Regions from separate parts of the Streptomyces sp. NPDC002206 genome, predicted to be linked through region 2. Evidence: riboswitches for the same ligand, from Rfam matches in the RefSeq annotation. Region 2 holds a riboswitch; each other region holds the start of a gene.

Region 1 (3,202 bases), on a different contig from region 2:
GGCACCTTTGATCGGGGCCGCGGCTCTTTCGTTTTCGCGAACCGTACCGACCCCAGGACCGATCCCCGGGCCCACTCCCGAGTGGGTTTCCGAGGCTTCCGGAGTTAATTCGGGCAGCCGAAACAAAGCCCCGCCGAATTACATCTCTTTGTATACGGCGCATGTGTTAATGACGGCCGCTCGCGGTGTTTACGGCATGTTGCGAAGTTCTCACCCGGCCGGGCCGCGGCGGGGCGGGCTCACGGCCCGGGGTGCGGTCCGCGCGCCGCAGCCGGTGCGCGGCGGTGGCGCGCTCGGCGTGCTGCGCGGCCAGCGCCCTGGCCCGTTCCGCGTCACCGCGCGCGACTGCGTCCACGATGGCCCCGTGCTCGGCCCAGGAATCGGTGGGGCGGGCCGGCTGCTCGACCGCGTACATCCAGGCGATCTTGTGCCGGAGCTGGGTGAGCAGCGCGATGAGTCCGGGGCTGCCGGAGGCCTGGGCGAGCGTCTCGTGGAACCAGCCGCCCAGCGAGCGCAGATCCTCGCCCTCGCCCCGCCTGGCCCGCTCCTGACCGAGCCTGACCAGGCCGCGGAGGACTTTGAGGTGTGCCTCGGTGCGGCGCTGCGCGGCGCGGGCCGCACCCAGCGGCTCCAGCAGCATCCGGACCTCCAGCAGGTCGGCGGCCTCCTGCTCGGTGGGCTCGGCGACACAGGCTCCGGCGTGCCGGCGGGTGACCACGAAACCCTCGGACTCCAGGGTGCGCAGCGCTTCCCGTACCGGGACACGGGACACCCCGTAACGGCGTGCGAGCAGTTCCTCGGTGAGTCTGCTGCCGCGTTCGAAGACACCGGAGACGATGTCGTCACGGATTGCCGTGCATACCGAATGCGCCGGAATGCGCATGTCCGAACCTCCGCCTTAATCCCCGCGAAACGCGGCCGATCGACGCCTGTTCTGTGACTCTATTGCAATGCGGCTGCATTTCCGACGCCGGGTCGAAATCCATGAATATCTTTTGGTCCGAAGACGGTTCGGCAAGCGCCTCCGGCGGGGGCCGGTCCGGGGATACCGAAGGCCCCGGCGGGAAGCCGGGGCCTTCGGGGGTGCCGCGTCGGTCAGACGGTGACGCCGTGGGCGCGCAGGTACGCGACGGGGTCCATGTCGGAGCCGTACGACGGCGTGGTCCGGGCCTCGAAGTGGAGGTGCGGTCCGGTGGAGTTGCCGGTCGAGCCGGAGAAACCGATCCGCTGGCCCGCGCCGACGCTCTGGCCGACCGACACGCCGATCGACGAGAGGTGGCCGTACTGGGTGTACGTGCCGTCCGTCATCCGGAGCACGATGTTGTTGCCGTACGCGCCGCCCCAGCCGGCCTCGACGACCGTGCCGGCGCCGACGGCGACGACGGAGCTGCCGGAGGGGGCGTGGAAGTCGATGCCCGAGTGGCGGCCGGAGGACCAGAGGGAGCCGCTGGACTTGTAGCCGGTGGTGACGTACGAACCGGCGATCGGGAGCTGGAAGGCGCCGAGGCGGGTGCGCTCGGCGGAACGGGCGGCACGCGCCTTCGCCTCGCGGGCCGCCTTGGCGCGGGCTTCGGCCTTGGCCTTGGCTGCCGCCTTGGCGCGGGCTTCGGCCTTCGCCTTGGCTGCCGCCTTGGCCTTGGCGGCCGCCTTGGCCTGGCGCTTCTGCACCTCGGCCTGGGTGGCCACCTGGTCGGCAAGGGTGCCCTCGATGGCGATGACCTGGTTCAGGCCGGTCTCGCTGACAGAGGGGGCTTCGGTGCCGGCGGCGAGCGCCGGAGAGGCCAGCCCACCGATGACTCCGGTGGTGGCCAGAGCTGCGATGCCGGCTATCTGCGCGCTCTTGCGCGTCAGACGGTTCGGGGCACGGTGCTTCCCGGTGGGGCGGGTGAACGCCATGAGGTGGCTGGTCCTTTCCTTCCTTCTCGCCTACCGGGTTAGCTGACGGGTTCGGAGCAGGAAGGTCTCCTACGGATCCGCGGGCCTCACAATGGGCGCGCAGGCATCCGATTCACCCCAGGGACTGCGTGGGTCCCCGGCTCCCCAGGCTCGCGCCTGACGGGGACTCGGCGATAGCTGCCCGGCGCCGCGGATGCGGCATACGGGTGACGGACAGCGCTGCCGACGCTAAGCGGGGGGACTTTCATTCACCAAACGGACAGGGCGTTTTGTAGCGCATCCCACAGGGCACGCAGGCATCTATCCGACAAATCAGGCAAAAGGGAAGACCCCGACGAGATGCCACTCGCGAGGGTCTCCCTCTGTCCCGATATGCGGTTATTCGATGCGTCAGCCGGTAACGACCGACACCTCTCCGATGCCCAGCGCCCGGACCGGCTCCTCGATCTGCGCGGCGTCGCCGACGAGGATCGTGACCAGACGGTCCACCGGGAAGGCGCTGACCACCGCCGCGGTTGCCTCGACCGTGCCGGTCTCGGCGAGGCGGGCGTACAGCTGCGCCTGGTAGTCGTCCGGGAGGTGCTGCTCGACCTGGTCAGCGAGCGTGCCCGCGACCGAGGCCGCCGTCTCGAACTTCAGCGGGGCGACACCCACGAGGTTCTGCACGGCCGTCTCGCGCTCGGCGTCGGTCAGGCCCTCGGCCGCCAGCGTCCGCAGGACCGTCCACAGGTCGCCGAGCGCCGGTCCGGTGGATTCCGTGTCCACCGAGCCGCTGATGGCCAGCATCGCGGCGCCCGTCGCCCCGGAGGCGGAGTCCGCCGCCGACGACCGCAGGACCTGCGCGAAGGCCCGTACGCCGTAGGTGTAGCCCTTCTCCTCGCGCAGCACCCGGTCCAGCCGGGAGGTGAGCGTGCCGCCCAGGCAGTACGTGCCGAGGACCTGGGCAGGCCACACGCTGTCGTGCCGGTCGGCGCCGACGCGGCCGATCAGCAACTGGGTCTGCACGGCTCCGGGACGGTCGACGATGACCACCCGGCCGGTGTCGTCGGCGGTGATCGGCGGGACCGGCCGGGACTCGGCACTGTTCCCGGACCAGTCGCCGACGGTGTCGGCGAGCAACGCCTCCAGGTCGATGCCCGTGAGGTCACCGACGACCACGGCGGTCGCGGTGGACGGGCGGACGTGGGCCTCGTAGAAGCTGCGGACCGCCGCGGAGTCGATCCGCTCCACCGTCTCCTCGGTGCCCTGGCGCGGGCGCGACATCCGCGCGGTGGCCGGGAAGAGCTCCTTGGAGAGCTGCTTGGCG
Region 2 (3,202 bases):
CGATGCGCAGGATCAGGGTGGATTCAGATAGGCAGCCGAGGCGCGGACTGCCATCAAAGGGCTGTCCCGCAACGCCGGGCAAAGGTCTCGCTGCATTGCTACGACCGGCCATGTGACCGATTCCGAACTCCTCCGAGAACCGGACGGGCCCGAGGAGTACTCGTATCGAAGAGGACGAAGAGAGGGTTCCTGCGGAGCGCGCCCGCTTTGCCGAGAAGCTGAAGAAGATCGACCCAGCAGCCTTCGAGGCTACGTCGGGTTCATCTGGCCGGATCCCCTCGACCGCCGGCTTCAGCGATGGCGATCACGATCGTGTGCGCGTGGGTGTTGTCCGGTTTGGCCGTCCGGGACTGCAGGACGGCCAAGGCCTGCCGCTGCGCCTCGTCCGGACGGCCGGTATGCAGCAAGCCGGTGGCCGGGCGATGCTGCGCGGCGAGAGCGGCACGGTGATCAGCACCCAGGGCTCACCATCGCCATCACTTCTCTCGTGCTGCCGGACGGCCCCGGCGGGCGGGCAGGGCGTTTGCGCACCATGACGGGCACGCCGGAGGCGTACGGCACCTCCCGTGCCGGTCGGGGCGTCGTTCGCGTGAGCCTGCGTGACCCGGCCGGTGTGCGGCCACTCGTGTGCCGCAGCCGGTGTAGACGCGTGACGCGCTGTCGCGCCTTCCGCGAGGGACGTCCGTCCCGACGAGTCGAAGGCATCGCCCGCTTACCCGTAAATGTCTTAAATGTCCAATTTTTTGGCAATGGAGGGGAATTGCTCTCTATTGCCAGTGAATGCATGACTCGCACAAGTCGAGGTCTTGCGTGCCGGGCAAATCGCCCTTTTCGGGCCGAGTGGCGAGAGTCACTTTCCGGACACGCGGACGCGGCGGCGTACCGCTCGGTTCCCTTCTGCGCAAAGAAAGTTGGCTTCGCGGGCGGTGATGGATTGCCGATAATTCCCCGACTCGATCTTGTAAATGAATTGTGATCGAAAAGTGGGGGCTTGTTTAGGTCGGAGTTTCTCGCCTACGGTCACCGTCAATCCGGATGGAACGCCGAATCCTGCCGCCGTCCGGGAATCCGACCACTCACGTACGGCAGGAGCGGGGGACCCAGGTAAGCGGCCGATCCGGAATCCGGAACGGCTAGGGGTGAAGTCGTATTCCCATACGGCCAGGCAACTCCAGCCTGAACCCGACAGCTCACCTCGTAGGCGACGGAGAGGAATGCACCATGCCCGCAACGGGTAACCACCGTCGTCGTAGGCCCAGTTCGCTGACTCGCGGTTTCATCGCCGTGAGCGCGGGCGGAGCCGCTCTCGCACTTCCTGTGATCGGTGCGACCGCTGCCTCGGCAGCGCCGGCGCAGTCCGTCACCGCCGTCACAAATGCTGTGGCGCCCGCTGCGGCTCCTGCCAAGGCAATTGCCGCCGTGAAGGCTACGCCCTCCGTCTATTCCGTGATAGCCGGTGACACCCTTTACAAGATCGCTGCTGGGCATTCCGTGACCGGCGGCTGGCAGCAGCTGTACCAGGACAACCGTCAGGTCATCGGAGCCGACCCCGCCCGGATCCGCCCGGGCATGAAGCTGACCATCGGCGCCAAGGCCGGGTCCACGGCTGTCGAGTCCAAGCCGGCCGCGAGCAGTGCCGCTCCTGCCACTGCGAAGCCCGTGACGTACACGAACAACCTCGACGGCTGGATCAAGGAGTCGCTGGCCGTCATGGCCCAGCACGGCATCCCCGGCAGCTACGACGGCATCCACCGCAACATCATGCGCGAGTCCTCGGGCAACCCCCGGGCCATCAACAACTGGGACTCGAACGCCGCCAAGGGCACGCCGTCCAAGGGGCTCCTGCAGGTCATCGACCCCACGTTCAAGGCCTACCACGTGTCCGGCACGTCGATGGACATCTACGACCCGGTCGCCAACATCACGGCTGCGTGCAACTACGCCGCCGCCAAGTACGGTTCGATCGACAACGTGTTCGGGGCCTACTGACACCCGGTTGCGTTGATTCCGGTTCAGGAGTGACGGGTGGCGAGGGTCCGAGGGGCCCTCGCCACCCGTTCCTGTCTCCGCCCGATCAGGGGCATGGCCCGGTCATGCCCGAAACTCCCGCCCGAGTGCGGGCGTGCTCGCCTCGACGAACCCTGCGTGGAAGACGCCACGGGTGGCGACGTGGGGTTCGTCCCAGGTGATTTCCACCCCTGGCCGCGTGATCACCGGTAGCCGTCGAGTGCGCGGGCCCCGGGGTCGCGCGCGAAGCCGATCGTGGCGCGCGCGAGTGCGTACGTGATGCCGCGCAGACGGAAGCCCTTGCGGGTGACGAAACAGGTCACGGCCCAGACGCTGTCGTCGGTCCTGTCCTCCTGCCGTCCGGTCATGAGTCGACGCTCCGCGCCGGTCGAGCGGCACATCGCCGGGACCGGCCCGCTGCGCGCTGACGCCCGGCGTGGGCGTATCCGGGGTATGCCCCGAGCGGGCCCAAATTACCCACAGGTATGTAGTGACTTAACGCGCAAACGGCAGTAGAACCAGTTTCACTCTGTAGAGAGTGAGGCGTGTCACATGAGTGACTCTACCATGCATGATGCAGGCCCCAAGGGCGTTTCGCGTCGAAGGTTCATCACAGGAACTGGTTCTATTTTAGGGGCCGTGGCCCTTGCGGGTCACAGCACCCCGGCCCAGGCCGGGGTCGGCTCCGCAGCCGCTCCGATCGGCTCCGGGGCCCATGTCCCGGCCCTCGTGATCGGCACCGGATACGGCGGATCCGTCGCCGCCCTGCGTCTCGCCCAGTCGGGCGTCGACGTGCACATGATCGAAATGGGCATGGCCTGGGACACCCCCGGCCCGGACGGCAAGATCTTCGCCAACACGACCTCCCCGGACAGCCGGTCGTACTGGCTCCGCACCAGGACCAAGCAGCCCCTCAGCAACTTCCTCGGCTTCCCCATCGACAAGAACGTCACCCGCAGCACCGGGATCCTCGACGCCGAGGAGTTCAGCGGGATCACCGTCTACCAGGGCCGCGGCGTCGGCGGCGGCTCGCTGGTCAACGGTGGCATGGCCGTCACCCCCAAGCGCGAGAACTTCGGAGCCGTACTCCCGTCGGTGGATGCCGACGAGATGTACGGGATCTACTACCCGCGCGCCAACGCCGGGCTCGGCGTCGGCACCATTGATCCTGCCTGGTTCGAGACCGCCGCGTGCT
Region 3 (3,202 bases), on a different contig from region 2:
TCGTGGTGGACGACGCGTGGTTCGGGCAGCGCACCAGCGACCGGGCAGGACTCGGCGACTGGACCCCGAACCCCGAGCGCTTCCCCGGCGGGCTGAAGCCGCTCGCCGACGAAGTGCACGCACTCGGCATGCAGTTCGGCATCTGGGTCGAACCGGAGATGGTGAACGCCGACAGCGACCTCTACCGCGCGCACCCGGACTGGGTGCAGCACTTTCCCGGGCGCACCCGCACGGAGTTCCGTAATCAGCTGGTGCTGAATCTGGCCCGGACCGATGTGCAGAACTTTCTGTGGGAACAGCTCGACTCACTGCTCTCCAGCGCCCCGATCGACTATGTGAAATGGGACTTCAACCGGTGCTTCACCGATGCGGGCTGGCCGGGCGAGGAGTATCCGCAGAAGCTCTGGATCGCGCATGTGGATGCGCTGTATGCGCTGATCGACCGGCTGCGGGCCGCTCATCCCGGTGTCGCCTTCGAATCCTGCTCGGGCGGCGGCGGCAGGATCGATCTGGGCATCCTCGCCCGTACCGACCAGGTGTGGACCTCCGACAACACCGACCCGCTGGACCGGCTCGCCATCCAGGAGGGCTTCGGGCAGATCCATCCGTCCCGTGTGATGGCCGCCTGGGTCACCGACAGCCCGAATGTCCAGCTCAACAGCAGGGTCAGCTCGCTGCGCTTCCGCTTCGTGAGCGCGATGGCCGGAGTGCTCGGGGTCGGCGGGGACCTCACCGAGTGGAGCGACGAGGAGCTGGCCGAGGCCCGGGGCTGGGTGGACCTGTACAAGGAGATCCGCCCGGTGGTGCAGCACGGGGCGCTGTACCGGCTGCGTGCGCCGCGCGGCGGGCTCAGCGCCGTGCAGTACACGCACGGTGACGAGACTGTGGTGCTCATGTGGCTGGAGGTGCAGAGGTACGGGGAGCTGCCGCCGGCCCTGCGGCTGCGCGGGCTCGACCCCACGGCGACCTACACCTGCGTGGACACCGGGGCCGTCCACCACGGTTCCGTGCTGCTGCATCAGGGGCTGCACACCGGCCTGCGGGGGGACCTGGACGCGAAGGTGTTGAGGCTCCGCCGCGGATGATGCTCATGACATGTCCGTATTGGGGCATTTAGTAGAACATGCCCTACTTATACGGGAGATGAGGGACCTTTCGTGAGCGGGATCATATCCGTGACGGTGTGTGGTGGAGCGGCGGCCGGGTAATCCGTACACCGCGCGGAAAGCCAAGATCCTTAATCCACGGAGTGTGACCGGAATTCCGCGCCGATTTCCCGGAGCGGATTCCGGCACGCAACCGATGGCTTGTTCTGCTCGTCCTCATTCGTTTACGGTCACCGTCAATCCGGACGGACCGCCTAATCCTGCCGCCGACCGGAATTCGTACCCACTCATCGTGTGGCAGGAGCGGGGGAACCAGGTAAGCCGCCGACCGGAGAAATCCGGCCGGCTCGGGGTTAAGTCGCACTTCATGCGACCGGGCATCTCCAGCCCGAACCCGACAGCTCACCTCGTAGGCGCCGGAGAGGAAATTGTTCATGCCCATATCGGGTAAGCACCGTCGTCCGAAGTCCAGCACCATCGCTCGTGGCGTTGCCGCCGCCGGCGCCGGCGGGGCCGTCATCGCCCTCCCGCTGCTCGGTGCCACCGGCGCCCACGCCGCAGAGCAGGCCGCCCCCGCCGCGCACTCGGCCGCAGCCACGCACGCCGCCCCGGCCGCCCCGGTCGCGAAGAAGCAGGCCGAGACCCGGACGTACTCCGTCGTCGCCGGCGACTACCTGTCGAAGATCGCCGCCGACAACAAGGTCGACGGTGGCTGGGAGAAGCTGTACCAGGACAACCGCGAGGTCATCGGCGGCAACCCGAGCCTGATCCACCCGGGCATGAAGCTGACCCTCGGCGGCTCGGCCGCGGTCACCGGCACCACGCAGGCCGCCCCGGCCCCGTCGAAGGCTCCGGTGGCCAAGCCCGCCGCCGCCCCTTCGGCCGCCCAGAGCAGCAGCTCCGGCTACGTCGCCCCGGTCCCGGGCAAGCACACCACCAACTACCGTGCCTCCGGTGCCAACTGGTCCAGCGGCAGCCACACCGGCATCGACTTCCCGGTCGCCACCGGCACCAGCGTGAAGGCGATCACCTCCGGCACCGTCGTCACTGCCGGCTGGGGTGGCGCTTACGGCAACGAGGTCGTCATCAAGCACGCCGACGGCCACTACTCGCAGTACGGCCACCTGTCCGCGCTCTCCGTCTCGGTGGGCCGGACCGTCTCCGCCGGACAGCAGATAGGCCTCTCCGGTGCCACCGGCAACGCCACTGGCCCGCACCTCCACTTCGAGGTCCGCACCGGCCCCGCGTACGGCTCGGACATCGACCCGGTCGCCTTCCTGGCTTCGCACGGAATCTCCGTCTGATCGGATCCGATCAGGCCTGATCCGAACGGCTAAGTGAAGGGGCGGTGCGCGGCGGCGCACCGCCCCTTCACTTATTCCCTCTTTACCAAAACCTGACCGGGTGGTCTATCTCACCTCCCGTCAACCCCTTAATACGGTCGCGTAGGTCACATTCGGCAGTGCAGGATGTGCCCTTGTGGCAGACGATTCGAGAAAAAATCAACGTGGCGTCAACAACCGGCATGGCGCCATCGGGTCGTACGCAGCGATTGGCGACAGCTTCACCGAGGGGGTCGGTGACCCCGGCCCGGACGGAACCTTCGTCGGCTGGGCGGACCGTTTCGCTGTTCTCCTCGCGGACCAGCTGCCCGACCTCGATGCAGCGACGAACACCGATGGTTCCGCCGGTTCGGCTCACGGGAATTTCCGGTACGCCAATCTCGCCGTACGCGGACGCCTCCTCGACCAGATAGTCGAGGAGCAGGTGCCGCGCGCCAAGGAGCTCGCCCCCGATCTGGTGAGCTTCTGCGCGGGCGGCAATGACATCATCCGGCCCGGCACCGACCCCGACGACGTGGCCGAGCGCTTCGAGCGCGCGGTCGCCGACCTGACCCGGTCGGTCGGCACCGTCATGGTCACGACCGGCTTCGACACCCGCGGCGTTCCCGTGCTGCGCCATCTGCGCGGCAAGATCGCCACCTACACCGCTCATGTGCGGTCCATCGCCGACCGCTACGACTGCCCGGTCCTCGACCTGTGGTCGCTGCGGTCCGTGCAGGACAGGCGCGCCTGGGACAACGACCGGCTCCATCT
Region 4 (3,202 bases), on a different contig from region 2:
CGTGCGGGTACCGGGCAGGGACAGCCGGGCGGGTACGGGGTATGAGACCACAGGGCGCACCGCCCAGGACAGCACAGGGCGCACCGCCCAGAGCAGCACAGGGCGCGCCGGGCAGGAGACCACAGGTGGGGATGGCGAAGGAGCTGCGCGTGGGGCGGGTCAGGGGGCGGGCCATGGTGCGCGGCTGGGCCTGGTGGTTCGTCCGTGCGCTGCCGACTCTGATGATCATCGGTGGGCTGGTGTTCGACTACCTCAGCCCACCGCCCTTCACCGCCGTGCCGATGTTCGTGGCCGCTCCGTTGATCGCCGCACCGTTCTTCTCGCCGGTCGGCACCGTCCTCACCGGCGTCGCCGCGGTTTTCTCGATCCTCTCGCTGCGGTTGTCCAGCGGCAGTCCGCTGCACGTCGTGCCGTTCATCGAGCTCGCCACCGTGATCACGGTCGCGGCCCTCGCCGTCGTCATCAACCGGGTCGTACGACGCAGCAACGAGCAGCTGGCTTCGGCGCGGGTCATCGCGGAGACCGCGATGCGGGCCGTGCTGCCGACGCCGTCCGAGCGGATCGGGGGGCTCCATGTCGCCGCGCGGTACGAGGCGGCCCAGGCGGACGAATTCGTCGGTGGTGACCTGTTCGCCGTGGCGGAGAGCTCGTACGGGGTACGGCTCGTGGTCGGGGACGTGCGGGGCAAGGGCCTCGAAGCAGTCGGGACGGTGGCGGTGGTCATCGGCGCGTTCCGGGAGGCCGCCGAGCAGGAGGATTCGCTGGAGGGCGTGGCGCGGAGGCTGGAGCGGGCGCTGGCGCGGGAGGGGGCGCGGCAGGGAGGGATCGATCCGGTCGAGGGGTTCGTCACCGCCGTGCTCGCCGAGATCCCGCCCGGTGCGGCCGAGGTGCGGATCGTCAACCGCGGTCATCCCGAGCCGCTGCTGCTCCACCCCGACGGCTCACTGGAGGCGTTGTTCCCGACGGTGCCCGCGCTGCCGCTCGGCATGGACCTGGGGGCGTGGACGGACCGGGCCGACGTATGGGAGCTGGCCGCCGGGATGACGCTGCTTGCGTACACGGACGGACTCTCCGAGGCGCGGGACGCCCAAGGGGACTTCTACGATCCGGCGGCCCGGCTGCGCGGGCGGATCTTTCCCGGGCCCGAGGAGCTGCTGTCCGCGCTGGCCGACGACGTACGGCTGCACACCGGCGGCAGGTCCACCGACGACATGGCGCTGCTCGCGGTCGCACGTCCCGCGCGGGGGCAGCCGAAGCGGCGCAGGACTGTGAAGATCGTGGGCCGGGACGCGAGCGAGGAAGAGCTGAGTCGGTGAAGGGGTTTTGCAGAGTGATGCCACCGTGCGTAATCGAAAGGCCTCACTCCGCATAACATTTGATACAACGTCAGAAAACGTGTGGTGGTTGAGTGGCGATCAACTCGCCCGTTTCCGCCCGATTGTGTCCCGTAAAGTCCAGGCCAAGACCGTTAACGATCAGTGGGAACGGCTTGGAATCGGACCCGTCCGTCTATTAACGTTCGATAACGCAGCGCGGTTGTCCCAGCCGTCGTCAGTGGCGGCACCGTGCGCGAGCGCCGAATTCCGCAAGGAAACCGGGGAACCACCTACATGGGGTGAATCGGACACCTGTGTCTCGTGAGAGGCAGAGGGATCCGTAGGAGACCTTCCTGCTCCGAACCCGTCAGCTAACCCGGTAGGCGAGAAGGAAGGAAAGGAGTGCGCCCCCGTGGCGTCCAACAAGCCTGCCCCCGAAGCCCCCTCCCGGTTCGGCTCCGACTTCACGACCGAGTACGGAACCGAGCAGCGAACCGATTTCGGCGCCGAGTTCACCACTGAGTTCGCGACCGACGGTTTCGGTGAGACCGACCGGGCGTGGGAGGAATGGAACCCCACGGAGGAGTCCGTCCGCCCCGTACGCGGCAAGCACCGCGTCGTCAAGCAGCGCAACGGGCTGGCCCGCAGCTCCACGGTGCTCGGAGTCGGCGTCATCGCGGCCGTGGGCGCGGGTGGCATGGCCACCGCGCAGAGCAAGCCGCCGGTCTCCATCTCCCTTCCCGATTCCCTCGCGGACAACCTCCCCGACGCCAAGTCCCTTCCCGGCGTGGGGGCCCTGTTCTCCGACGAGTCCGCCACCGACCAGGCGAAGTCCGCGGCTGCCGCCGCCCCGCTCACCAGCGCCGGCATCACCGTCGCCGAGGCCGAGCAGGGCACCACCGACGCCGGCGAGGCGCTGCGCGCCCGCATCCTCCAGCAGGCCGAGCAGCAGCAGAACGCCGCCGAGGCGGAGGCCAAGGCCGCTGAGGAGAAGGCCGCCGCGGAGAAGGCTGCCGCCGAGGCCAAGGCGAAGCAGGACGTCGCCGAGGCCAAGGCCGCCGCCGAGAAGAAGAAGGCGGAGGAAGAGGCGAAGGCGAAGGCCGAGGCCGCCCGGCTGGCCAAGCTCGCCGCCTCCTACGCCATCCCCACCTCGTCGTACACGATCACCTCGACCTTCGGTGAAGCCGGTTCGATGTGGTCCTCCGGCTACCACACCGGACTCGACTTCGCGGCGCCGACCGGCACCCCGATCAAGGCCATCCACAGCGCCACCGTCAAGTCGGCGGGCTGGTCCGGTTCGTACGGCTACCGCACGGTCCTGGAGCTCGAGGACGGTACGGAGCTGTGGTTCTGCCACCAGTCGTCGATCGACGTCAGCGTCGGCCAGAAGGTCACCACCGGTGACACCATCGGCCGCGTCGGAGCCACCGGCAACGTGACCGGACCCCACCTCCACCTGGAGGTCCACACCCCGGACGGCACGGGTATCGACCCGATGACCTGGCTGCGCGACAAGGGCCTCACCGTCTGAGCCCGCGCCGGTTCTCCGGCCTCTCAAACCCGGCAGTCCTGACGCTCACCCCCCGACGTCAGGGCTGCCGGTCTGCTCCACCCCGGTCCTTGCGACGCCGGTGCGGATGCGGATGCGGATGCCCGTGCGGCCCCCCGGTACGGAATAGCGGCCGCGGCGGAGTCCGTTGATCCATTTATGACATCTCTTCGTAAGCTCGGCACTTCCGACCTCCAGGTCTTCCCGCTCGCGCTCGGTGGCAACGTCTTCGGCTGGACCGCCGACGAGGAGCAGTCGTTCGCCGTGCTCGACGCGTACGTCGCGGCGGGCGGCAACTTCCTGGACACCGCCGACGCGTACTCCGCGTGGATCCCCG

Evidence for each region. A riboswitch is a leader RNA that binds a small molecule or an ion and turns the genes downstream of it on or off. The one in region 2 is predicted to bind cyclic di-AMP.
Region 1: it holds a riboswitch for cyclic di-AMP, as region 2 does, so the genes downstream of both, ACWCP8_RS23155 (M23 family metallopeptidase) here and ACWCP8_RS33760 (transglycosylase SLT domain-containing protein) in region 2, are expected to answer to the same signal.
Region 3: it holds a riboswitch for cyclic di-AMP, as region 2 does, so the genes downstream of both, ACWCP8_RS04915 (M23 family metallopeptidase) here and ACWCP8_RS33760 (transglycosylase SLT domain-containing protein) in region 2, are expected to answer to the same signal.
Region 4: it holds a riboswitch for cyclic di-AMP, as region 2 does, so the genes downstream of both, ACWCP8_RS12250 (M23 family metallopeptidase) here and ACWCP8_RS33760 (transglycosylase SLT domain-containing protein) in region 2, are expected to answer to the same signal.

Annotation. Positions count from the first base shown of each region.
Region 1 covers NZ_JBSFCW010000012.1:178,248-181,449, forward strand. Annotated here, with positions in the region: gene ACWCP8_RS23150 (GntR family transcriptional regulator) at 167-883, opposite strand; gene ACWCP8_RS23155 (M23 family metallopeptidase) at 1,096-1,896, opposite strand; cyclic di-AMP (ydaO/yuaA leader) riboswitch at 1,910-2,079, opposite strand; gene ACWCP8_RS23160 (M16 family metallopeptidase) at 2,287-3,202, opposite strand, start outside.
Region 2 covers NZ_JBSFCW010000031.1:67,891-71,092, forward strand. Annotated here, with positions in the region: cyclic di-AMP (ydaO/yuaA leader) riboswitch at 1,032-1,219, shown strand; gene ACWCP8_RS33760 (transglycosylase SLT domain-containing protein) at 1,222-1,989, shown strand; gene ACWCP8_RS33765 (hypothetical protein) at 2,211-2,375, opposite strand; gene ACWCP8_RS33770 (GMC oxidoreductase) at 2,560-3,202, shown strand, end outside.
Region 3 covers NZ_JBSFCW010000002.1:6,401-9,602, forward strand. Annotated here, with positions in the region: gene ACWCP8_RS04910 (alpha-galactosidase) at 1-1,085, shown strand, start outside; cyclic di-AMP (ydaO/yuaA leader) riboswitch at 1,377-1,537, shown strand; gene ACWCP8_RS04915 (M23 family metallopeptidase) at 1,541-2,410, shown strand; gene ACWCP8_RS04920 (SGNH/GDSL hydrolase family protein) at 2,586-3,202, shown strand, end outside.
Region 4 covers NZ_JBSFCW010000005.1:19,020-22,221, reverse strand. Annotated here, with positions in the region: gene ACWCP8_RS12255 (PP2C family protein-serine/threonine phosphatase) at 174-1,316, shown strand; cyclic di-AMP (ydaO/yuaA leader) riboswitch at 1,565-1,717, shown strand; gene ACWCP8_RS12250 (M23 family metallopeptidase) at 1,729-2,847, shown strand; gene ACWCP8_RS12245 (aldo/keto reductase) at 3,025-3,202, shown strand, end outside.